4 regions of the Pseudoalteromonas shioyasakiensis genome follow, and region 3 is predicted to be linked to each of the others. Evidence: predicted binding sites of a transcription regulator. Region 3 holds the regulator's gene; each other region holds the start of a gene.

Region 1 (5,298 bases), 400 kb from region 3:
CAATCGAAACATCTTTAAACTCAGTCACACCCAGCTTTTTCGGTACTGGTGGCGTGTAGTTGTCCCAATCAAGTTTTACTGCATTGTCGCGAGCACGCTGTAAAGTAACGGGTTTTGAGCGAGGTTTTTTACGCGCTTGTTGTTCACGTACTTTTTCATACTCAGCCTTGGTTTTCTCTAAAAATGCCGGCTTTAACTCTTTCGACAATAAATTAGAAACCACACCCACAGCGCGGCTGGCATTATTTACGTAGACCACACCTTTATCATACTGAGGCTCAATTTTAACCGCGGTATGCGCTTTAGAAGTTGTTGCACCACCAATCAGTAGCGGTAATTCAAAACCACGACGAGTCATTTCTTTCGCAACATGCACCATTTCATCAAGTGATGGGGTAATCAGTCCTGATAAACCTATAATGTCAGCTTTCTCGTTTATGGCGGTTTGCAAGATTTTCTCTGCCGGCACCATCACTCCAAGGTCAATAACCTCGTAGTTATTACATTGCAGTACAACGCCTACAATGTTCTTACCAATGTCGTGTACGTCGCCCTTAACGGTTGCCATAACCACTTTACCGTTAGTTGCGCCCTCTTCTTTTTCAGCTTCAATGAAAGGGTCAAGATAGGCAACGGCGCGCTTCATTACACGAGCTGACTTAACAACCTGAGGTAAGAACATTTTACCCGCACCGAATAAGTCACCTACTACATTCATGCCATCCATAAGCGGGCCTTCGATCACTTCGATAGGCTTAGCTTTGCTCTTGCGGCACTCTTCGGTATCTTCATCGATGTATTCGGTAATACCTTTTACTAGTGCATGTTCAAGGCGCTTTTCAACAGGCCAGGTACGCCATTCTAAATCTTCAACTTTCTCTGCTTGCGCCATACCAGAGTATTTGGGTGCAAGTTCAACAAGTCGCTCACCGGCACCTGGGTCGGTATTGAGGATCACATCTTCTACAGCTTTACGCAGCTCTTCGGGGATATCGTCGTAAACCGCTAATTGGCCCGCGTTTACAATGCCCATGTCCATACCTGCTTTAATCGCGTGGTATAAAAACACTGAGTGAATAGCTTCACGTACTGGGTTGTTACCACGGAACGAGAACGACACATTCGATACACCACCCGACACTTTACAGTGCGGTAAGCCTTGCTTAATTCGGCGCGTACCTTCAATAAATTCAACCGCGTAGTTATCGTGTTCTTCAATGCCCGTTGCGACGGCAAAAATGTTCGGGTCAAAAATAATGTCTTCTGGTGGAAAGCCAATATCATCAACAAGTATATTGTAGCTACGCTGACAGATATCGAACTTACGATCAGCAGTTTCTGCTTGCCCGGTTTCATCAAACGCCATAACCACCGCAGCAGCACCAAAGCGTTTGATTATTTTAGCTTGGCGTATAAACGGCTCTTCACCTTCTTTAAGTGAAATTGAGTTAACAATGGCCTTACCTTGAATACACTTTAAGCCAGCTTCAATCACGTCCCATTTAGATGAGTCGACCATGATAGGTACTTTTGAGATATCAGGCTCTGAGGCAATTAAGTTTAAAAACTTTACCATCGCCGCTTTCGAATCCAACATGGCTTCATCCATATTGATATCAATCACTTGCGCGCCATTTTCTACTTGTTCACGGGCAACGTCGAGAGCGGTCTCGTAATCTTCTTCCATGATCAAGCGCTTAAACTTAGCCGAGCCTGTTACATTGGTACGCTCACCGACGTTAGTAAATACAGCAATTTGGTCAGTCATGTCGGTTTCCTAGTTTAAGTTACACGCTTCAAGGCCAGATAAGCGCATACGCACTTCAAGCTCAGGTAATTGGCGAGGTTTAACACCTTCAAGGCCTTTCGCAAACGCCTTAATATGAGCCGGTGTGGTGCCACAACAACCACCTACAATGTTGATAAAGCCAAATTTGCCCCAATCGATAATTTCTTTAGCCATTTCAGTGGCTTCTAAATCATATTCACCAAATTCGTTTGGTAATCCTGCATTTGGATGCACCGAGGTAAAGGTTTCACAAACGCGCGATAGCTCTTCAACATACTGGCGCAGTAAGTCTGGGCCAAGGGCGCAGTTAAGGCCGATTGATAGCGGTTTAATATGACGAATTGAGTTATAAAATGCTTCGGTTGTTTGCCCTGATAAAGTACGGCCAGAGGCATCGGTAATGGTGCCTGAGATCATCACAGGCAAACTGCGACCAGCTTGCTCGAATGCTTCTTCTACAGCAAACGAAGCCGCTTTAGCATTAAGGGTATCAAAGATGGTTTCTATTAAAATAAGATCAGCACCACCTTCCATTAATGCCAGTGTTGACTCAACATAGGCAGCCACCAGCTTATCAAAGTTGATATTACGATAACCTGGGTCATTTACATCTGGTGAAATAGAACAGGTTTTTGACGTTGGCCCAAGTACACCAGCTACATAACGCGGTTTGCTAGGATCTTTTGCTTCAAGTTCATCACACACGCTGCGGGCAAGCTTCGCTGACTCGAGGTTGATTTCGCGGCTAAGGCTCGCCATATCGTAATCTTCCATCGAAATAGTCGTGGCATTAAAGGTGTTGGTTTCAATGATATCGGCACCAGCTTCTAAATAAGCACGGTGAATATCAGCAATGATTTTTGGCTGAGTCAGGCTTAATAAATCGTTATTGCCTTTAATAAGTACATGCCAGTCTTTAAAGCGCTCACCGCGATAATCCTGTTCTTCTAATTTATGTTCTTGGATCATGGTGCCCATCGCGCCATCGAGGATTAAAATTCGCTGTTTTAGCGCCTCGGTTAATTGTTCGCGTTTATTCACTGCATTACTCGGCATAGTTGTTAGTCCTTACATCTTGGCTAACTAAGTTAATATCATACGGTGTAGTTTGGTACACATAATAGTTTAACCAATTCGAAAACAATAAAAAGGCATGACTTTGCCACGTTTTCGACGGTTCGTTATCTGGGTTATCGTCAGGGAAGTAATTTTCTGGCTTAGGTGCATCCGCTGATTTTTCTTGGTCGCGTAAATACTCCCCTTTTAAGGTATGAGCATCGTACTCTGGATGGCCAGTAATATACACTTGGCTACCTGATTTATTTTTAATTAAGTAGGCACCTACTCGCTCTGATCCGGCTAACACTACGAGCTCATCGCAGGCAGTGATCTTATCGATATCAATATGACCATAACGAGAATGCGGCACTAAAAAGGTATCATCAAAGCCACGCGTTAGCGCTGCATGGTCAAAATAGCTTTTATGGGTAAATACGCCACTGAGTTTGTTTGGTTTCAGATCACGTTTAAGGCCATAGTGATGATAAAGCCCAGCATGGGCCGCCCAACACGAAAACAGCGTAGACGTAACATGCTGCTCTGCCCAATCTAAAATAATTTTTAGTTCGTCCCAGTAAGCAACTTCGTCATACTCTAAATGAGCAAGCGGTGCGCCCGTTACAATCATGGCATCGTAGTTATTATCTTTCACTTCTGAAAAATAACGATAAAACGTATCCATGTGCTGCTCAGAGTTACTACTGGTGCGATGGGTATCTAAGCGCAACAGCTCAACATTAACTTGCAGCGGTGAGTTTGCTAACAAGCGAATAAACTGCACTTCGGTTTCAACTTTGTTTGGCATTAAGTTTAAGATGGCCAAACGCATTGGGCGGATTTCTTGCGTTTTAGCACGACTTTTTGGCATTACAAACACGTTTTCTTGACGTAACTTTGCAATGGCAGGCAATTCATCTTTTACTGTAATGGGCATAGCTGGCTCCGAGCATACTTATCTGACTGCTAATTATGAACGGATAGTTAGAAATTTCAACCTCTAGATGTTTAGATGTCTAAATGAAGTGGTATATCTGAGTGGTCATTAATTAAAATGTATGACTCTTTGAGTAAATAACACCTTGATATTAAGCCTATCATAAACGCTGAATTCTGTATTTTGAGGTAGTTTGGGTATACAATACTTTCTGTTAATTTTTCTTATAAATTGAAGGCTTCTTTCATGGTGTTACCAGACAAGTTTATATTCTCGATGAGTCGAGTTTCTAAGGTTGTGCCACCTAAGCGCACTATCTTAAAAGATATTTCTTTACACTTTTTCCCAGGCGCAAAAATTGGTGTGCTAGGTCTAAACGGTGCAGGTAAATCAACGTTACTTCGCATTATGGCTGGTGTTGACCAAGACTTTGAAGGTGAAGCTCGCCCTCAACCAGGCACTAAAATCGGTTACTTACCGCAAGAACCGCAGCTAGACGAAAGCAAAACAGTTCGCGAAACAGTAGAAGAAGCAGTTAGCGAAGTTAAAAATGCACTAAACCGCCTTGATGAAGTATACAACGAGTATGCAATGGACGGTGCTGACTTTGATGCACTTGCGAAAGAGCAAGGCGAATTAGAAGCTATCATCCAAGCGCACGATGGTCACAATATCGACAACGTGTTAGAGCGTGCTGCTGATGCATTACGCCTACCACCTTGGGATGCAAAAATTGAACACCTTTCGGGTGGTGAGCGTCGCCGTGTTGCGATCTGTCGTTTATTACTTGAAAAACCAGATATGCTTATTCTTGACGAACCAACCAACCACTTAGACGCTGAGTCAGTTGCTTGGTTAGAGCGCTTCTTACACGACTACGAAGGTACCGTGGTTGCTGTAACCCACGACCGTTACTTCTTAGATAACGTAGCAGGTTGGATATTAGAGCTTGACCGTGGTGAAGGTATTCCTTGGGAAGGTAACTACTCATCGTGGCTTGAACAAAAAGATTTACGTTTACAACAAGAACAGAAATCTGAAAAAGCACGTCAAAAATCAATCGCGCAAGAACTTGAATGGGTTCGTTCAAACCCGAAAGGCCGTCAAGCTAAGTCTAAAGCACGTATGGCACAGTTCTCTGAGCTTCAGCAAAACGATTACCAAAAGCGTAACGAAACGAATGAGCTATTCATTCCACCGGGTCCACGCTTAGGTGACCAAGTTATCGAAGTAAAAGGCCTGAAGAAAAGCTTTGGCGACCGCGTACTAATCGATGACTTAAACTTTGCAATGCCGAAAGGCGCTATCGTAGGTATTATCGGTGCCAATGGTGCGGGTAAATCAACGCTATTCAAAATGCTAAGCGGTGAAGAAACGCCTGATAGCGGTGAGATCCTTGTTGGTGACACTGTTGAGCTTGCAACGGTTGATCAGTTCCGTGGCGACATGGACGAAAGCAACACGGTTTTCCAAGAAATCTCTAACGGCCAAGACGTATTAAAAATTGGTAACTTTG
Region 2 (5,298 bases), 1.4 Mb from region 3:
AATAAGTGGATGTTCCGCCGCGCTGATAAGCAGTTCTCCTTAGAAAAGTGGCAGAAAACAATTGATCTCATGACCGAGCTGTTTTCTGCTCCCGCAGGCTTTATCGTTCATAAAACGGATGATGTTTATCGCATTATCGTCTCCAGTGAGCAGCAAGAAAACCCCTATGAAGCGGGGGCTGAGTTAAGTGCTGACGATAATATCTTCTGCAAAAAAGTACTGCGCGATATGGCTCCTCTTTATGTTGATCATGCCAGTCAAGACGGTCAATGGGATGACAGCCCTTTGGTAAAAGATGGCTTTGAGTCTTACCTTGGGGTGCCCATTAGTTGGCCAAGTGGTGACCCGTTTGGCACCTTTTGTGTTATGGATTTTAAACAAACCCATTATCAACAAAGCTTTTTAGAATTAATCGAGCAGCTTCGCGACATGGTTGAAGATGACCTTGCGCTGTTAGATAACTTTATGCAGATGCGTGAAATTGCCATGCTCGATTCACTTACTAATATTTATAACCGCCGTGCAATAGACCTACTTTGCCAACATAAACTGAATATATCGAAACGGTTAGGTTTTGATATTAGTTGCTTGTTTATTGATATAAATAACTTTAAACCGCTCAATGACACGTATGGCCATGAAGTTGGCGATCTTGCGCTGATTTGTTTAGCTGACACGATGAAAGAGTGCCTACGTGAAACCGATATTATCGGCCGCTTAGGGGGCGATGAGTTTATTGCGTTATTGCAAGTTCAGCCCGGTGATTGCATAGACAGCATCACTGATAAACTCAATACCACCTATCAATCTAATTTAGAAAAGCGGGGCATTCCAGTTACAAGTTTAAGTATTGGCTCTGGGGTAATAGCTCAGCCAAAAGAAAACTTTGCTGAGCTATTAAAGCGAGCAGATGAAGATATGTATGAGAAAAAGCAAGCCTCTAAGACAGCACGTTAAGCTATTTGTTTCTCAGCTAGGTTTAATTCCATGGTTGCTTTAAGTAAACGGTAAAGGTTAATTGACGCATCAATTTCTTCTTTACGATTGGTTAAGCTCTCAATATTTAAACCTAGCGGTACATCTAAATGTGCGCAGCTTTGTAAAATTAAATCGAGATTCTCACGGCAGATACGCACTGATTCACTCAATGTATTTGCCGAATCTAACATACGATACTTGGTAGCCTCAGGTACTGAGATACCTAACCACTCCATAAATTCTAAGGTTTTTTCACCACCACATGGAGTAAACGTTAGAATAATGCGTTTTGGTGTTGTGCCTTGTGCTTTACAGCTACGCGCATAGCTGGTGATCAAATCAATCGTTGCTTGAGCATTGTATACAGCTTGTGAGATGAAAAACTTACAACCTTGCGCTGTTTTTTCGACTAAACGCTCATGTTCATTACGTTTGCTAGCATGACGCTCGGCAATAGTAACGCCACCTAAAAATACATCACTGTTTTGCTTAGCTAGCGTATTATATGCATCAGGTAGGCTTAATTTGATATCGCCATGAGATGATGGACTACCTACCAACACTAAGTTTTTTAACTCAAAGTCGTTGCGCGTTTCGTTTAACCACTCGGTAAACTCTGATTCACCACGCTGGGCTACGCTTTTATATGTGATCACATCAAGTTGCGACAAGCTGCGTAGTAGCTGACTGTATTCACGTGGATCTACCGTTTTTTTAAATGGAAAAGGGCGTGGCTTTGCAATGCGGCTACTTTCATCTTGAATGTCGTAAATAATCACGCCATCGTATTCAATTTCGTGTAAACGACCAAGTAGCTTCTGAGCAATGGTCTCAAGCTGTGCTTTATCAGTACCTGACTTTGGTGGTGTGGTACCAATTAGGTAGACGCCTTGATTGGTGTCTTCAATTTTCTCTTGTAATGATAAAGCCATAATCCTCATTCCAGCTCGTGCTAATGTCTATGACAAACAATATAGCAGCCATTTAGACGTCTAGATAGATTTTTCTCTTGAAAGTTTTTCAATGACTATGAATTTTACTCAAGTTTAAAGCTGAGCGTTTCGCAAAATTGACACACCTGTTTACATAATTTGTTGCTCTGACCCTCATATTTTCTGGCGCTTTGATGCATAATCAAGCAGCAATGATTATGAGAAAAATAACTAACAAGGGAACATTATGAAATTTAGATTATTAGCAACCAGTGTTGCTGTAACACTTGCTTTAAGTGGCTGCGCAAGTAACTCACAGTCAACTATGGTTAAAGAAGTCGAAATTGAGCAGCAAGTAAGCCAAGATGATAACCGTGTATTTAGCCAAGATTACCTATTAGAAGAGCTTGAAAATGGCCTTCGCGTAATGGTAGTAAAAACTGATTACCCAGATGTTGTGTCACTGCAAATTCCGGTATCTGTTGGTTCACGTAATGAGGTTGAAGCAGGTAAAACCGGTTTTGCGCACTTCTTTGAGCACATGATGTTTAAAGGCTCTGAAAAATTCCCGCAAGATGTGTATTCAGATATTTTAAAGAACTCGGGTGTTGATAATCGCGCGTATACGACCAACGATTACACTAACTATCACTTAAACTTCTCAAAAGAGCACTTAGATAAAGTACTCGAAATTGAAGCTGATATTTTCCAAAACCTGACTTACAGTGAAGAGCAATTCCGCACCGAAGCGCTGACTGTAAAAGGTGAATATTTAAAGAATAATGCCAGCCCAATTCGCAAGTTACTTTCTGCGGTTCGTAACGAAGCATTCGAAAAGCATACCTACAAGCACACCACCATGGGCTTTTTCGAAGACATTGAAGCCATGCCTGATCAAATGGCGTATGGTAAAGAGTTTTTCGCAAAATTTTATAAACCTGAGTACGTATCTTTAGTCATTGTTGGTGATGTTGATCCACAAGAGACCATGGCAATGGTGAAAAAGCATTGGGGTAACTGGAAAAAAGGCGATTACCAAGCAGATATTCCTGTTGAACCAAAGCAACAAGCAGCAAAATATGTACATGAGAAAAATGATGGTTTACCAGGCCATTGGTTGCTTGTGTCATATAAAGGCACTGCATGGGATCCTACTCAAAAAGACCGTGCCGCGCTTGATTTGATCTCACAGCTGTATTTCTCTAACAACTCGGCACTTTATCAAGAGCTTGTTGTTGATAAACAAATTGCCAGCCAAATGTTTACCTATAACCCAGATACTAAAGATCCGGGTTTATTACATGTGTTTGTAAAAGTCGAAAACGAAGCGGATCTTGCGAAAGCCCGTGATGCGATTAACCGTACCTATGCACAAGCGCGTACTGAGTTGGTTGATGCACAAAAGTTAGCTGATTTAAAATCTAACTTAAAATACAGCTTTATCAATGGTCTTGATTCATCACAGTCAATTGCCTCAACACTTGCAAGCTACATGCACTTTGAGCGCGACCCAGAGGTGATTAACCAGCTTTACGCCACAGCTGATAGCATCACCCCTGAAGATATCAAAGCGGTAGCAAACAAGTACTTTGTTGATCCAAGCCGTACCACGGTGACAATGTCGGCGCTTGATAAAGTGGCTGGTTTTGAGCAAGAAGTTGACTTAAATGCCTTGGTTGCCAGTATCGAGCAAGCCCCAACAGAACGTCACTTTAAAGTACTTGATAAAACCAATAGCTCACCACTGGTTGATGTGAACTGGTTATTTAATACCGGCGCAGCAGCTGATCCACATGGCAAAAAAGGCTTAGCGGCACTCACTGCTGCGATGCTAGCGCAAGGTGGCTCAGAAACTATGAGCTATAAAGATATTCAAAAAGCGCTATACCCACTGGCGGGAAGTTTTGGCTATCAAATCGATAAAGAGATGATTTCACTACGCGGCCGTGTACATAAAGACAATGCCGCGCAGTGGTATGCACTTGTTAGCGACCAGTTGTTAAACCCTGGCTTTAGAGAAGATGATTTCAAGCGTCTGAAAAAAGAGCTTATTGATAGCATTAAAGCAGGTCTGAAAGCGTCAAATGACGAAGAGCTAGGTAAAGAAGTGCTATATCATCAGCTTTATAAAGGCCATCCGTATGAAAGCTATAATTATGGCGATTTATCAGACCTTGAAGCGTTGACACTTGATGATGTTAAAGTGTTTTATGCTAACCAGTTTACTCAATCTAAGTTAACAGTGGGTCTAATTGGTGCTATTCCGGGTGATGTTAAATCGACAATGATGAAAGATTTAACATCGCTTCCACAAGGTAAAGAAAGCCGCTTAACGATCCCTGATGCGCCAGAACTTATAGGTCATCATGCAACGATTGTTGAAAAATCAGCGCAATCTACCGCTGTATCATTTGGTTTCCCAATCGATACAATTCGTAGTAGCGATGACTGGACCGCACTTTGGTTAGTGCGCTCTTACTTTGGCGAACACCGCAGCTCAAACAGCTTCTTGTATCAGCGCATTCGTCAAACCCGTGGTATGAACTATGGTGACTACGCATACATTGAATACTTCCCACGTGGTATGTTCCAAACTAAACCTGATGCTAACTTAGGTCGTTCAGAGCAAATTTTCCAAGTGTGGTTACGTCCGCTTCGTTCTAATAACGATGCGCACTTCGCAACGCGTACGGCATTATTTGAGCTTGATAAGCTCATTAAAAATGGCATCAGCAAAGAAGATTTTGAAGCGACTCGTAACTTCTTAATTAACTTTGTGCCGCAAATGGTTGCAAGCCAAGATCGCCAGTTAGGCTATGCGCTTGATAGTGAGTTCTATAACACTGAGAGCTTTGTTGACTATGTGCGCGGCAAGCTTGAAAAGCTAACCCTTGATGATGTTAACCGTGTTATTCGCGATAACCTGCAAACAGAGAATATTCACTATGTGTTTATTACGGGTGATGGCAAAGACATGCAAAAACGTCTAGTCTCAGAGCAAACATCACCTATGGTGTATAACGCTGAAAAACCAGCAGAACTTGTTGCTGAAGATAAAGTGATTGCTGACTATAAGCTTGCAATACCAGCGAAAAATATTGCAGTACTTGATGTCGAAAAAGTATTTCAATAATAACTAGATAAACAGACTCTAATTAATGCCCCTTATTAGGGGCATTTTTCTATGTTTAATGGCTCGATGTTATCAGCAACCACAAGCTGATTTCGGCCAGCTTCTTTTGCTTGATAAAGCGCGCTATCAGCCATTTCAATGAGTAACATGGCATCATCACAGCTACTAGGGTAGATAGTTGCTAAACCAATACTAACCGTCAAGGGATGACCGGCAAGCTCTGGTAATTGTAACTCACTGAGCGCGTCTATTAAG
Region 3 (5,298 bases):
TTGCTTAGAGCGGAGAAGAGCAACCACTTTTATTTTATAATGGGCAGATAAACGAGCAAACTGAGCTTGGAGTTGCGATAAGAACACCTCGCCTACATTACCAAGGCCAGCAACGATAATGGCCAACTCTTGGCCTTTGTTTACCAGCTTGTCATGTAGAAGAGTTAAAACATCACTATCAATTGCTTGATCATTTAAGATCAACACATAGTTATCGTCTTGCTGTACAAAACGAGGGTGAATGCTTTGCTCTTTTAAAAGCGCTGTTGCTTGCTCTGTTAGGGCAATTACATCAGCTGTTGGTGCAACCACTGCACAACCACTTAAATTAGACTCGACAATATTGGCACGACCCGCTAAATGGCTCACAACCTGATGAGTACTTTGACCAGGTACTAACAAGTAAGTATCGCCCTGTTTAGTAAAGTGGTGCAGGCTGTGTTGAATTAACTGACTAAGCTCACCGACTTCACCACTGCTTAGTTTATCAACCCGTAATAAATCGATGTTATCTAAGGTAGTAATAAAACGCTTTGCTTTACTGTAGCCTTCTTTTACTACTTCGGTTGGCGTTGCATCACAATCAAAACTACTTCTTACCACCAATTTAATTTCTGTGTCTTTTAACGGCGACAAGGTTTTTGCATGCAATACTGGGTTACCCAAACGCGCTAATAAGTTAGCTTGCTCGCGGCACACCTTGGCATACTTAACTGCATTTTTAACTTTACGAGGGTCAGTACTAAATACACCTTGTGTGTCTGTCCAGATAGACACTTGCTTAGCAAAAGTATAACTCGCTAACAAGGTGGCACTGTAATCACTGCCATTGCGGCCTAATGTCACCGTATTACCTTGGCAATCTGCAGCTATAAAACCCGTTACTACGTTGATATGTGTTCTGCTAATCGCATCACTGCATTGCTGTTGGTTTTTTTGATGTAAAAGCTGACCATCATTTAGAGTAAACAGCTGTCTTGCATCAACATCTTGCGCATCAACACCTAACTGATTTAGGTAAGCAGCCAATAACCGCGCCGACCACACTTCACCATGAGCAAGTAAAGGTGCTTCAAGTAACTGCTGCTGACTAATTAATTCATTTAATACGGCAAGTTCATCTTTTAACTGTGCCAAGGCCTGTTGTTTATTCTGACCTGTAAGTAGCTGCTCAATTAAAGCCCGTTGATTGTTATCAATAAGCAATAGAATATCGCTAACAGCCTGGCTATCTTGCTGCTGGTAACTTTGCCAAAGCTTTACTAGGGTATCGGTTGTTTTACCCGATGCCGACACAACTACGCAATCGCCCTGCTCAGTATTCGCAAGAACGATGTTCGCTACCGCATGATAACGATCTGCCGAGCTTAAGCTTGAACCACCAAATTTATGAACAATATTTACCATTTCTTCTACCACAATGCCGTATGTGCTGGCGTTAACTTAAATGACGCGTTTTGCTGTGTATCTTGCTGTGTTAGCTTAGCTTCAGCTTTTGTAACTTGTTGGCCTTGACCTGGTTTTACTAAATTGAAAACACGGTCTAAATCTGCAATGAGATCTTTTACGTCTTCAATGCCTACAGAAATACGGATCAGCGTATCGCCCACACCAGCTTCAAGGCGCGCTTTAGGCTCCATGCCTGCGTGCGTCATTGTTGCAGGGTGACAAATCAAGCTTTCTACCCCACCTAGCGACTCAGCAAGGCTAAAATCTTTAAGACTAGTTAAAAACGCAGCAGCATCGTTAATGTCGCCTTTAATATCAAAGCTCACCATGCCACCAAAACCACGTTGCTGTGCTTTAGCAAGCTCATGTTGTGGGTGAGAAGCAAGGCCAGGGTAGTAAACTTGGCTTACATAAGGTGAACTCTCTAAATACTCAGCAATGGCAAAGGCATTTTCTTGGTGCTGCTTTAAACGGACATTTAAAGTACGTAAACCACGAAGCGTTAAGTAGCTGTCAAATGGTGCTCCAGTAATACCGATATTATTCGCCCACCAAGCAAGCTCATCGCCTAGCTCTTGCGTTGCAGCAATCACTGCACCGCCCACTACATCAGAGTGACCATTGATGTATTTAGTGGTTGAGTGCACAACAATATCAACACCAAACTCAATTGGGTTTTGTAATGCAGGTGATAAGAAGGTGTTGTCAGCCGCAACCAAAGCACCACACTGCTTAGCAATGCTAGTGATTGCTTTAATATCTGTTAAACGCAAGATTGGGTTACTTGGCGTTTCAATCCAAATCAACTTAGGTTTAATCGCTAAAATTTCTTGGAGGTTTTCAGTTTTAGTTAAATCCAAAACTTTTAGTTTTAACAGGCCACGTTTTTCAAGCGAGGTGAATAAACGGTAACTACCGCCATAACAGTCATGTGGGATCACTAACGTATCGTCACTGTTTAAAAGCTGAGTGGCTAAATGCACAGCAGACATACCTGTTGCAGTTATAATACCTCTTGCACCACCTTCCAGCTCAGCTAAGGTTTCAGCTAAAATATCGCGATTCGGGTTACCACTGCGGCCATAGTCATACTGGCGCTTAGTATCAAAATCAGCAAACGAATAGGTGGTTGATAAGTAAATTGGCGGTACAACCGCACCATGGTGTTTATCGGCTTCGATGCCGTGACGAACAGCAATCGTCGCTTTATTTTTTTCGCTCATTTCATCACCTATTCTTAAATTGGATGTTTAGACGTCTAAAAGGTTAGATGATCAAATATGAGAAGTCAAAGCATTTATGGCTCACACATAGAAGTTTATACATTTACACGACTAGATGGCTAAATAACTAGTATTTGACTATCTTTTTTAAAGAGATAGAATTTCCGCATCTTGCGCTGTGAATAAGGCGTAAATCACTGACAACCGAGGCAACGAAACAACTTATGGCTAAATGGAACGGTGAATACATTCACCCATATGCAGAACACGGTAAAAAATCAGAACAAGTAAAAAAGATTACCGTATCAATCCCACTTAACGTATTAAAAGTATTAACTGACGAGCGTACACGCCGTCAGATCAATAACCTGCGTCATGCGACGAACAGTGAGTTATTGTGTGAAGCTTTCTTACATGCTTTTACAGGTCAACCATTACCAAATGATGACGACCTACGTAAAGACAACCCTGAAAAGGTACCTGAAGAAGTTAAAAAGATTATGCAAGAAATGGGATTAGATATCCCTGTGCTTGATTCAGAATAAGTATTTCGGCCATCGGATCACCGCCGATAATCGCAGATATAAAAAACTCAGCCTAGGCTGAGTTTTTTATTGCGCGATATACCTAATAGCTAATTAAGTTTAACGCATGTAACCTTCTGGCATGTCGATTTGCGCCACACCCGACTCTACTGCAGCTTCAGCAACAGCACGTGCAATACGTGGTAATAAACGCGGATCCATAGGCTTAGGAATGATGTACTCGGCACCAAACTCAAGTGACTCAACGCCAGCTGCTTTTAATACTTCACTTGGTACAGGCTCTTTCGCGATGCCACGAATAGCGTGAACTGCAGCAATTTTCATTTCATCATTAATTGCCTTTGCACGAACATCTAACGCGCCACGGAAAATAAATGGGAAACAAAGCACGTTATTTACTTGGTTAGGGAAATCTGAACGACCCGTTGCCATAATTAAATCGTTACGCGCACTGTGTGCAACTTCTGGAGCAATCTCAGGATCAGGGTTTGAACATGCAAATACTACTGGCTTATCAGCCATCAGTTTAAGATCATCTGCAGTTAACAGGTTAGGACCTGATACACCAACAAAAACATCAGCATCAGCAATAACATCTTGTAATGTACGCTTATCGGTATTGTTAGCAAATAATTGCTTATACTCGTTTAAGTCATCACGACGTGTATGGATCACACCTTTACGGTCAAGCATATAAATGTGTTCACGCAGTGCGCCACATTTAATTAAAAGCTCCATACAAGCAACAGCAGCAGCACCGGCACCTAAACATACGATGATGGCATCTTCGATATCTTTACCTTGCACTTCAAGAGCGTTAAGCATACCAGCAGCAGTCACAATAGCTGTACCATGTTGGTCATCGTGGAAAACTGGAATATCACAGCGCTCGATAAGCGCTTTTTCGATTTCAAAACACTCTGGCGCTTTAATATCTTCAAGGTTGATACCACCAAACGTATCAGCGATGTTAGCAACCGTATTAATGAAATCTTCTGTTGTGCGGTGTTTAACTTCAATATCAATTGAGTCAAGGCCAGCAAAACGTTTGAATAGTAACGCTTTACCTTCCATTACAGGTTTTGATGCAAGTGGACCTAAGTTACCTAAACCTAAAATCGCGGTACCGTTTGAAATAACCGCAACCATGTTGCCTTTGCCTGTGTATTTATAGGCATTTGCTGGATCAGCAGCAATTTCACGGACTGGTTCAGCCACACCAGGGCTATAAGCTAAAGCGAGATCGTTAACCGTTTCGGCTGGTTTAGTTAGTTCAACACTAATTTTACCTGGGACGGGGTGAGCGTGGTAATGTAATGCTTGTTCACGAAAATCTGACATAACGCGATAGTATCCTGCAAAAAGTTAAAAAGTGAGAGAGCTTGCATCAGTACGATACCTGTAATGTATAAAAATTCCAAGTATTATCAGGTCTATCCTGTTATATGCTATATCGCTTAATTTTAAAGGATTTCCCAACAATTTCTGTGCATAGTTGCGATTAATCAGACATAAAAATTCACCTATTTATGACCTTTTAAGCACGTGTTTTTGTATTTTATACGCACGAACACTGCAAATAGCCGAAATTAGCCAAAAACAACCATTTCAACGAAGTTCACAGCATTTACTCGCGAAATTATTTAAATTTATTATTTTTAATAACTTTTAGATACCAATACGCTTAATTAAGTATTATTGCGGATTGGTATACTCAATTTATACAAAAAAGAATATAGCTAAGGGATGGCACTTTGTCTGCAAAATTAGCGACATAATGGGCATAACACTCAGAAATAGTTATGCAAGATACATAAGTGAAGATGATGAGTAAGTGGCAGTATTAAAAATGTCTTTTGTGAATTTTAGGCATAAAAAAAGCACCCTAAGGTGCTTTTTTTAACTAAACAGCAGAGATTACTTCTTGCTGCTAAGTGCACCGAAGCGCTTGTTGAAACGATCAACACGGCCGCCAGTGTCTAAAATCTTTTGCTTACCAGTGTAAAACGGGTGACACTCAGAACATACGTCTAAGTGGATGTCTTTACAAAGAGTTGAGCTAGTTTCGAATTTGTTACCAC
Region 4 (5,298 bases), 1.3 Mb from region 3:
GGCTCACCGTCACAGCTAAGTACGTAACCACCTTTTTTCACATCGGCTAACTGCTGTGCAGTACGCGCTTGTTGCTCAAGGCCTTGACGAGTGAAAATGAGTGACGTTGGGCCATCTTTACGCTCAATTGCTTGTTGCCATGCAATCGCTGACTCAACTTGGTCACATGGACGCCAGTTCACTAGGTTAGGCGTTAAACGCATGCTTGCGATTTGCTCTACCGGTTGGTGCGTTGGGCCATCTTCACCTAGACCAATTGAATCGTGTGTGTAAACGAAGATGCTTGGCTGCTTCATTAATGCCGCCATACGTACTGCGTTACGTGCGTATTCCATGAACATTAAGAATGTAGCACCGTAAGGAATAAAGCCTTTGTGCAATGCAATACCATTCATAATCGCTGACATACCAAATTCACGTACACCGTAGAAAATGTAGTTACCACTTGCATCGTTTGCTTCTAGGCCTTTTGAGCCATCCCAAAGTGTTAAGTTAGAACCAGCAAGGTCAGCAGAGCCACCCATGAATTCTGGTAGTAACGGGCCAAACGCGTTTAATGCATTTTGTGATGCTTTACGTGTTGCTGGGTTTGCTGGGTTTGCTTGTAGGCCTTCGATGTAAGCTTGTGACTTTTCAGCCCAATCAGCTGGTAACTCACCATTTGTACGGCGTTTAAACTCAGCAGCAAGTTCAGGGTGTGCACTTGCGTACGCTGCAAACTTTTCGTCCCAGCTTGCTTCTAGTTGCTTACCTTTTTCTTTGCCATCCCACTCGCTGTAGATATCAGCAGGGATTTCAAATGCATCGCCAGTCCAACCTAGGAACTCACGAGATGCTTTAATTTCGTCTTCACCTAGTGGCGCACCGTGACAGTCATGGCTACCTGATTTGTTAGGTGAACCGTAACCAATCACTGTTTTACAACAAATTAATGATGGCTTATCAGTGATGCTACGCGCTTCTTCGATAGCGGCGCGAATTGCATCAGGGTTATGACCATCAACATCACTTACTACGTGCCAGCCGTATGCTTTGAAGCGCGCTGGTGTGTCATCGCTGAACCAACCTTCTACTTCACCATCAATTGAGATGCCATTGTCATCCCAAAACGCAACTAGTTTACCTAGGCCTAATGTACCGGCTAATGAACAGGCTTCGTGTGAAATACCTTCCATTAAACAGCCATCACCCATGAATGCATACGTGAAGTGGTCAACAATATCGTGGCCTTCACGGTTAAACTGTGCAGCTAGCGCTTTTTCGGCAATTGCCATGCCCACTGCATTTGTGATCCCTTGACCTAATGGACCCGTAGTAGTCTCAATACCTGGTGCATACCCATACTCTGGGTGACCTGGTGTTTTTGAGTGCATTTGACGGAAATTTTTAATTTCATCTAATGGTAAGTCATAGCCACTTAGGTGCAGTAGAGAATAGATCAGCATTGAACCGTGGCCATTCGAAAGAATAAATCGATCTCGGTCTGCCCACTCTGGATTCGTTGGATTGTGCTTTAGATAATCGCGCCATAGTACTTCTGCGATATCTGCCATGCCCATAGGGGCGCCAGGGTGACCAGATTTGGCCTGTTGTACTGCGTCCATTGATAAGACGCGAATAGCATTTGCAAGTTCTTTGCGTGATGGCATGAATTCTCCTACCTTTATGTATTTGCGCTGGTTGTTTATGAAGCCCCATTCTTACTTATTGTAAGGGTACAGTGCAATTAAAAATCCGCATTAAATGCACCAATTATGGGCGTTTATTAAGAACAATACGTTATTAGTAATTTTAAATAGACGTCTAGGCGTAAAATTACTATGCAAACATATTTGTTTTAGATAAAATACGCCCCTTAATTTTTTAGCGCTATTACCGACGTTTGTGAAGCGCAATATTTGTGAGCAGAAATACAATGGCAAAACATTTATTTACTTCTGAATCTGTTTCTGAAGGTCATCCGGATAAAATCGCGGACCAAATCTCTGACGCGGTTCTAGATGCTATCCTTGAGCAAGATTCTCATGCCCGTGTTGCATGTGAGACTTACGTTAAGACCGGTATGGTGATGGTTGGTGGTGAAATCACAACTAGCGCTTGGGTTGATATCGAAGAAATCACACGTAAAACAGTACGTGAAATCGGTTACACGCACTCAGACATGGGTTTCGATGCTGACTCTTGTGCAATCCTAAACACTATCGGTAAACAATCTCCAGACATCAACCAAGGTGTTGACCGTGCTCGCCCAGAAGAGCAAGGTGCTGGTGACCAAGGTCTAATGTTCGGTTATGCATGTAATGAAACTGACGTTTTAATGCCTGCACCAATCACTTACTCACACCGTCTAGTTCAGCGCCAAGCTGAAGTTCGTAAAAGCGGTGAGCTTAACTGGTTACGCCCAGATGCAAAATCTCAAGTAACGTTTGCATATGAAAATGGCAAGCCTGTTGGTATTGATGCAGTTGTTCTTTCAACTCAACACTGTGATTCAATCTCACAAAACGACTTAGTTGAAGCGGTAATGGAAACGATCATTAAGCCGGTTCTTCCTGCTGAGCTAATCTCAAGCGCAACTAAGTTCTTCATCAACCCAACTGGCCGTTTCGTAATCGGTGGCCCAATGGGTGACTGTGGTCTTACAGGTCGTAAAATCATCGTTGATACATACGGTGGTATGGCTCGTCACGGTGGTGGTGCTTTCTCTGGTAAAGATCCATCAAAAGTTGACCGTTCAGCTGCATATGCTGCTCGTTACGTTGCTAAAAACGTGGTTGCTGCTGGCCTTGCTGACAAATGTGAGCTACAAGTTTCTTACGCTATCGGTGTTGCAGAGCCAACATCTATCAGCATCGAGACATTTGGTACAGGTAAATTAGATGAAGCGCGTCTAATCGAATTAGTACGTGAGCACTTCGACCTACGCCCTTACGGCTTAATCCAAATGCTTGATCTTGAGCGTCCTATCTATCAACCGACTGCGGCTTATGGTCACTTCGGTCGTGATGAGTTCCCTTGGGAGCGTACAGACAAAGCAGACGCACTTCGCGCAGCTGCTGGCCTGTAATAGGTTTAATAAAATGAAAAAAGCGCCTTTTGGCGCTTTTTTTGTGTCTGATTTAAAGGTAACTCACTATCTTTTCGTAAACGGCTACACCCCATACCAAAGCAAGAATTAGCAAGCTCAATGTCACTGCCGCAGAAGCCATATCTTTAGCTCGCCCCGATAATACATGATATTCAATCCCTACTCGGTCAGTGAGCGCTTCTATCGACGAGTTCAGTAACTCAACAATTAATAATAATAAGTAAGGAATAAACAGCACTAACCAATGATTTAATGACTGCGCAAGAACCACTGACAAGGGTAATAAGCACACCCCTAAATAGATTTCAGAGCGAAATGCCGACTCTTCTTTAAATGCCGCTTTAAAGCCTTTAATAGAACACTTGGTTGCTTTTAAAATACGCCCAAAGCCAATACCATTTGGCTTATTAACTAGGGGAATTTTTGGTTCTTTCATTTTTTACCTACCCGCTCAGAATTCACCTGATCATAATGATAAATTCTTACTCTGTCACCCAAAGACGCTTGATTAAACCCTAGCAATCACCTGGAATGCTGCTGGTGTTAGTACGGGAAAACTGATTGTTAGTTAATTGTTCTCTCAGTGCTTGTAGTGTTTTATAAACACTTTTTAGCGATACCTTGTTACTTAACCAATGTGGAATTGAACCACTTGGATCAGCATAGGCTTGATGGCTAACCAACAAATTACTTTGTTGCTGTTCTAAACGCCAATAAGCGGTGAGGTCTTTAATACGCACAACGCCAGAGGCTTCGGCTTTTGCATAAGGTTGGCTTTTGATTTGTAGTTCGGTTGTGTGTTCATCTAAAGCGCGATAACAAGAGTAACTTACTAAATCTCGGTCTGATACCGGCCAAGGCGAGTTAAAGTGGGTATAAACAAGGGTTTCTGAGGGGCTTAAGCGCTCCATTAGCGTCACGCTTTTGACATTTTCGAGCCAGTTTGCGGCGTTGTCAGTATCACTGAGTAATGCCATAAAATCACTGGCCTTGGCATTTTTTACCAGCACAGAAGCATTAATTTCTATAATGCCGGTTTCATGCTTTTTATAGCTAACCTTTATGCCGTCTTGCTGTTTATAGGATTGCCATTCAATAGGGTTAGCTACTGCCGAGAGACTCAAACATGCTAACCCTATCCATAGGCAAAAGTGCATTTATTTAAAACCAATAAGGGTCTGTATTAAATGACGCGTGGCGACTTTGCTCCATCGCACTAACCAAAAACTCTGACTTTTGATCAAGCCATGATTGAATTTTTGTCAGCTCTAAGTCGTCTTGCCCTGCACATAACTGCTTTAAATACTCAAGGGTGCTTAACTCATAAATACCATGAGAGATATCAACCCACGGCATACGGAACTCATTTCGATCTTCTTTATCGAACAAAGCGCCTAAGCAGTTGCCGCTGAGTAATGAGTTTTCAAGGCGGGTGCGTAGTGCCAAATAGTCTTTATCTGTAAACACTTGCTGCTCAGGAATAAGCTCGTGCATGTCGTGCCAATCTTTAGCAAATAAACGTTTAGCAATATCAGCAACTGGTTTTTCTGCTGCCTGAAACTCAGCTTGCCCCCATGATTTGCGCCATTGTTTTTCAATTAACCAGGTTGTTAATTGTAATAATAAGCGGTTGTATCGGGTGCTATGAAAAAGAGTTTCAATATCATCAATGCTTGGCTGAAGCTCTTTTAAGTCATCAATAACTTGTGTGAGCTCAGGCGCACTGTTGATTTTTTTGTAGTACGCGTGGCGCTTAGATGTGTAGGTTTTTAGCTGAATTGCATTTTCAACCCACGCTAATTCGCTTAGTAACCACTTTAACTCTGTTCGCAATGAGTCGGTATCGTCTTTACTAACAATATCGTCAAACAGCCAAAATGTATGGCGAATTAAACGAATACCGTCGGTGACACGCTTAAGGGTTTTTAGACTTGGTTTAATGAAATAGCAGGCTTCATGTTTTTGTACAAAGCGAATCGCGTAGTTGATGCTTTCTATTAAAGCTTGTTCTTGGGTTGCGCCGCGTTTTAGTGGCACAAAGCCAATTGACTTGCTTGCTTTTAATGGTTTGTCATCTGCAAGACGATAACCTCGAGCAGCTTTAGAATAAAGCCCTAAGCGAACATGGCTTTCACTAACCAGCTTATCTGCCAGAGCAAACAACTCATTGCGACTACCTTCAATCAGTTCGATTTCAAGTTCAGAGATTG

What was found. The regulator MetJ, encoded in region 3, represses methionine synthesis genes. The targets are predictions, from matches to a motif close to TAGACGTCTAGACGTCTA.
Region 1: KQP93_RS13350 (homoserine O-succinyltransferase) is a predicted target of MetJ. The motif match lies at 3,847-3,864, and genes of this name have one in related genera.
Region 2: KQP93_RS03935 (methylenetetrahydrofolate reductase) is a predicted target of MetJ. The motif match lies at 1,956-1,973, and genes of this name have one in related genera.
Region 4: metK (methionine adenosyltransferase) is a predicted target of MetJ. The motif match lies at 1,797-1,814, and genes of this name have one in related genera.

What each region holds. Positions count from the first base shown of each region.
Region 1 covers NZ_CP077770.1:2,866,230-2,871,527, forward strand. Annotated here, with positions in the region: gene metH (methionine synthase) at 1-1,768, opposite strand, end outside; gene KQP93_RS13345 (homocysteine S-methyltransferase family protein) at 1,778-2,845, opposite strand; gene KQP93_RS13350 (homoserine O-succinyltransferase) at 2,835-3,782, opposite strand; gene ettA (energy-dependent translational throttle protein EttA) at 4,029-5,298, shown strand, end outside.
Region 2 covers NZ_CP077770.1:835,238-840,535, forward strand. Annotated here, with positions in the region: gene KQP93_RS03930 (sensor domain-containing diguanylate cyclase) at 1-957, shown strand, start outside; gene KQP93_RS03935 (methylenetetrahydrofolate reductase) at 954-1,910, opposite strand; gene KQP93_RS03940 (M16 family metallopeptidase) at 2,158-5,043, shown strand; gene KQP93_RS03945 (sensor domain-containing diguanylate cyclase) at 5,079-5,298, opposite strand, start outside.
Region 3 covers NZ_CP077770.1:3,264,753-3,270,050, forward strand. Annotated here, with positions in the region: gene metL (bifunctional aspartate kinase/homoserine dehydrogenase II) at 1-1,407, opposite strand, end outside; gene metB (cystathionine gamma-synthase) at 1,413-2,672, opposite strand; gene metJ (met regulon transcriptional regulator MetJ) at 2,897-3,217, shown strand; gene KQP93_RS15155 (malic enzyme-like NAD(P)-binding protein) at 3,317-4,558, opposite strand; gene rpmE (50S ribosomal protein L31) at 5,135-5,298, opposite strand, start outside.
Region 4 covers NZ_CP077770.1:730,005-735,302, reverse strand. Annotated here, with positions in the region: gene tkt (transketolase) at 1-1,649, opposite strand, end outside; gene metK (methionine adenosyltransferase) at 1,916-3,067, shown strand; gene KQP93_RS03475 (diacylglycerol kinase) at 3,120-3,524, opposite strand; gene KQP93_RS03470 (START domain-containing protein) at 3,604-4,212, opposite strand; gene KQP93_RS03465 (CYTH and CHAD domain-containing protein) at 4,250-5,298, opposite strand, start outside.